2 regions of the Desulfonatronum thiosulfatophilum genome follow, and region 1 is predicted to be linked to the other one. Evidence: predicted binding sites of a transcription regulator. Region 1 holds the regulator's gene; the other holds the start of a gene.
What was found. The regulator HrcA, encoded in region 1, represses chaperone genes, less so after heat shock. The targets are predictions, from matches to a motif close to TGTTAGCACTCNNNNNNNNNGAGTGCTAACA.
Positions count from the first base shown of each region.

Region 2: the regulator HrcA is predicted to act here: its motif matches at 1,103-1,133, upstream of groES (co-chaperone GroES).

Region 1 is NZ_FMXO01000007.1:140,038-142,440, reverse strand. Features, by position in the region: gene dnaK (molecular chaperone DnaK) at 1-386, opposite strand, end outside; gene BLP93_RS07390 (nucleotide exchange factor GrpE) at 466-1,083, opposite strand; gene hrcA (heat-inducible transcriptional repressor HrcA) at 1,115-2,146, opposite strand.
Region 2 is NZ_FMXO01000003.1:52,242-54,644, reverse strand. Features, by position in the region: gene groL (chaperonin GroEL) at 1-723, opposite strand, end outside; gene groES (co-chaperone GroES) at 782-1,072, opposite strand; gene amrB (AmmeMemoRadiSam system protein B) at 1,640-2,403, shown strand, end outside.

The sequences.
Region 1 (2,403 bases):
TAGGCCTCTGCATCGGATTTCAGCTTTTGGAGAATCATCGCGGAAATCTCGGGAGCGCTGTATTTCTTGCCGTCAATGTCCACGTAGCAGTCGCCGTTGCTCCCTTCCACGATCTTGTAGGGAGAATTGCTTTTCCAGGCCTTGATTTCCGGAGCGTCGAACCGGCGGCCCATAAGCCTTTTGATTGCAAAAATCGTCTTTTCGGGATTGGTTACGGATTGCCTTTTGGCAATTTCGCCCACCAGACGCTCCTTGTCCGTGAAGGCAACGATGGAAGGGGTAGTACGCCCGCCTTCGGGGTTGGAGATGCACTTCGGCTCCTTGCCTTCCATGACATAAACGCAGCTGTTGGTTGTTCCAAGATCAATCCCAATTATTTTTCCCATGTTCAAAATCCTCCTGAAAGCTTTGTATGTTGTGCAAGTTAAGTTTGAATGGCGGCTTGTAAAGGGACGAAATTGAAAGTTATGGACTGCATGCGGTGCTGACCAGCACCTTGGCCGGCCGAAGCAGACGGCCTTTCAGGCGATAGCCTTTCTGGACGACCTGACAGATCTTGCCCGGCTCGAGTTCCGGGTCGGGCTGTTGCGCCAGGGCTTCATGCCATGCGGGATCAAAGTCCTCTCCGGCTTCACCGAGAGGCTCCAGATTATGGCGGCTCAGAATGTCCAGAAAAAGCTTGCGGGTCATTTCCACGCCGCTGAGGAGATCGAGCCCTTGCCCGGATTTGCGTCCATGCTCCAAGGCCAGATCAAGATTGTCCAGGACCGGTAAAAGATCTTCGAGCACGGATTCCGTGGCGAATTTGCAGAATTCCTCTTTTTCACGGTGCAATCTTTTTTTCAGGTTTTCCGTTTCCGCCGCCATGCGCAGTTTTTCATCCTGCACCTTGGCCAGCTCCTGGCATTGCGTGCAAACCTTCTCCTTGCAGAGCCGCAGCAGTTCGTCGTCATCCACGACAACTTCGGGCTCCCCAGTCATGACCTGATCTTCGCTATCCAAGAGATCCTTCATGTCGATATTGTCTCCGGCAGCGTTTTTGGCATTGCTGTCCGGTGATGCTTTCTGCTCTTTTCCTGGCATGAAATTCCTCCTTGCAAAATCTTGATGTCCATCAAAAACGATTCTTCAAAAGTCGGCTGATGACCTGGGCCGTGAACTCAACCAACGGGACGACCTTGGCGTAATCCATCCGGATCGGCCCGATAATGCCGACGACGCCAAGAGGGTCGTCCTGTCCCAGGTAGGGCGACGAGATCAAAGTAAATTCTCGCAATCCCTCCTGATCTTCCTCGCGCCCGAAGATGATGGAAATGCCATCGGGTTTGGAAACCTTGTCCAGAATTTCCAAAAGCTGGGTCCGTTCCTCGAGCATCCGCAAAAGTTCCTGAAGCTTCGCCGGGTTGGCGAACTCGGGATGGGTGAAAAAATTGACGGTGCCTTCGACGAACATTTCTCTCGGACTGTTTTCGCTGAAAACCTGTTGGGCCAGAACCAGCGCCTGCTGGCTGACCGCCTGATATTCGCGCTGGACGGCGTCCATTTCCTGCAACAGTTTGCTCCGGACCTGGGACAGGGTCCGGCCCTGAAAAAGCTGGTTCAGATAGTTGCTGTACTTGGTCAGGTCATCCGTGCCCAGTTCGGGGTCAATCGTCACGATCTTGTTGCGGACAATGCCGCCCTCCACCACCAGTATGGCCATGGCCAGACCGGCCTTCAGCAGGATGAAGTCGATGTGCTTGAACCCAATATTCGTGGCCTTGGGAGCAAGGATCATGCTCACCTGCCTGGTGTAGGCCGACAGCAGTCGTGAAGCGTTGCGCAACAACTCGGATACGTCCAGTTTTCCATCGCCCAGGCTGGCCGCAAGCTGATTCCGCTCCTCCGGGGAAAGAGGAGAATACTTCATCAGTGAGTCGACGTAAAAACGAAATCCCTGTGAGGATGGGATGCGGCCGGCAGATGTGTGGGGCTGCTCCAGGTAGCCCTTTTCGGTCAGGTCGGCCATGATGTTCCGGATGCTGGCCGGACTCAGATTCAGGTTGGATTTTTTGGCTATAGTCCTTGAGCCGACTGGCGCGGCTGTTTGGATATAGTCTTCGATGAGCGTGACCAGGACGCCTATTTCACGTGCTTGCAGTTCCATATTGCCTTACCTTGCTGGCACTCGATGTGAGAGAGTGCTAGTCCCAATAAATATGTGAATAGGTTCTGTCAAGGAACGATCGTTTTTTGGCCTGAAAAAAGCAGTTACAAGACGCGCTCGACGCTGGCGACGTGGTGGTGGCGGGGAGCCGGATTCCAGCGCCGGGTATGAGGTATACGGGATGTGCTGTTGAGTTTGGGTTATGGTTCGAGGGTGATTGTGTTTTCGATTGCGATTGTGATTTGGATTTCGATTCG
Region 2 (2,403 bases), on a different contig from region 1:
GGCGACCTGCTCAAGAACGGGCAGCATGTCTTTCATGCTGGAGATCTTCTTCTCGCAAATCAGGATCAGGGGCTCGTCCATTTCGCAAAGCATCTTTTCCGGATCGGTCACGAAATAGGGGGAGAGGTAACCACGGTCAAACTGCATGCCCTCGACCACGTCCAGGGTTGTTTCCAGGCCCTTGGCCTCTTCAACGGTGATCACGCCTTCCTTGCCGACCTTGTTCATGGCTTCGGCAATGATGTTGCCGATGGTCGGGTCATTGTTCGCGGAAATGGTGCCGACCTGAGCGATTTCTTTCTGGTCCCGGGTAGGCTTGGTCTGGTTGACCAAATCAGCGGTGACGGCTTCAACGGCCTTGTCGATGCCGCGCTTGATGGCCATGGGATTACGGCCGGCGGTTACCAGCTTTACACCGTCTGTGAAAATGGCCTGGGCCAGGATGGTGGCTGTAGTGGTTCCGTCGCCGGCGACATCACTGGTCTTGCTGGCGACTTCCTTGACCATCTGGGCGCCCATGTTCTCGAACTTGTCTGAAAGTTCGATTTCCTTGGCCACGGTGACGCCGTCCTTGGTGATGATCGGCGAGCCGAAGGACTTCTCAATGACCACGTTGCGGCCCTTGGGGCCGAGGGTCACTTTGACTGCGTTCGCCAGGGTGTCAACACCCTTTTTCAGTTTTTCACGCGCCTTGGTGTCAAACAATATTTCTTTAGAAGCCATAATTTTTCTCCTTGCGATAGTTGATCGTTAACGTGGCTGTCAGGATAATCAGCGGGTATTACTCTTCGATAATCGCGAGAATGTCGTCCTCGCGCATGACCAGGAACTCTTCGCCGTCCACCTTCATTTCAGTTCCGGCGTACTTGTTGAAGAGCACCTTGTCGCCTGCTTCCACCGCCACCTTGGTGCGCGTCCCGTCGTCGCCGACTTTTCCCGGACCAACGGCGATGACTTCACCCTTCATGGGCTTTTCCTTTGCGGAATCAGGGATGATGATGCCGCCTTTGGTAACTTCCTCACCCTCAAGCCGTTTTACCAACACACGATCATTCAATGGTTTCAATTTCATTTCTTTCCTCCAAAAGTTTATTTTTAGTTTTGCTAGCACTCACAAGCGATGAGTGCTAGCAGGGTGCTTATCCCCGGGATGCCGTTAAATTGCAAACCCGGAATTTCTTCAAAAAAAGCTAAATTTTTTATTTTACAATAAATATATCAACCATTGTCTCAAAATATATATTATTCACAAATTAAACCGTAAATACTCTTTTTTTTAAAAATATTTTTTTGTGTTCAAAAAAAATCATGTTTGCAATCCGAAGGATTCCGCCGTGATCCGGCATGTCTGTTGCGTTTGAGCATTGCGACACGGCTTTCAAGTCTCCCTCTACTCGCGAAACGTGGTTACTGCGAGCAGCTTTACAATTCTTCCAAGAAAGAATCCCCTGCTCACTAGCATCTGATGCCTTTTCATAAGGCAAGCACTAAACTGCTTCAGCATAGGGTCAACGCTAACCTTTCGTGAAATTTTTGACTTCGTATGGAAATTTCGAGAGAATTTATTGAAACTGATCCTGCTCAACCAAGCAGTTCCAGAAAGTCAGATTTTTAAAGGATTTCAAACAAAGGATTGTTTATGGATCGATCATATATCGTTGGAGGTAAATTTTACCCCGGCACAAGACCGGCATGGGAAACCGAAGTCCGAAACTATCTTGAGCCCAGGAATATCCAGGCAGAGCAGGCGCTACTGGCCATGGTTCCGCATGCCGGCTACGCCTATTCCGGGGCAATAGCCGGCAAGACATTGTCTGCCGTATCCGTACCCGAAACAATATTGCTTCTGGGGCCGAATCATACGGGATTGGGAGCTTCTTTCGCCGTATGGCCTTCCGGGCGCTGGATACTTCCCGGCGCGTACCTAAATGTGGATACTCGACTGGCACAATCCATTATTGACAGCACTCCGGCAACAGCCGACCATCAAGCCCATAATCAGGAGCATTCCCTAGAAGTGATATTGCCCTTCCTTTATGTCTTGAATCCCGATTTGCGTATTGTCCCCATGGCCGTTTCCGAAACAAAACTGGACAATCTGCTGTCAATTGGTCAGGACTTGGCCGGCGTGCTCAGCAAATGGACTACCCCGGTACTGATTGTGGTCAGTTCGGACATGAGCCACTTCATTTCCGCGGAACAGGCGAAATACCAGGATGATCTTGCCTTGAGCGCAATTCTGGAACTGGATCCGGTAAAATTTTATTTAACCGTTCGTTCTGGGAATATCAGCATGTGCGGCGTGCTGCCGATGACTATCGGCTTGACCATTGTTAACAGCATGGGCGGATCACAGGCAAAAATCATCGCCTATGGGACCTCTGGGGATGTAAGTGGGGAATT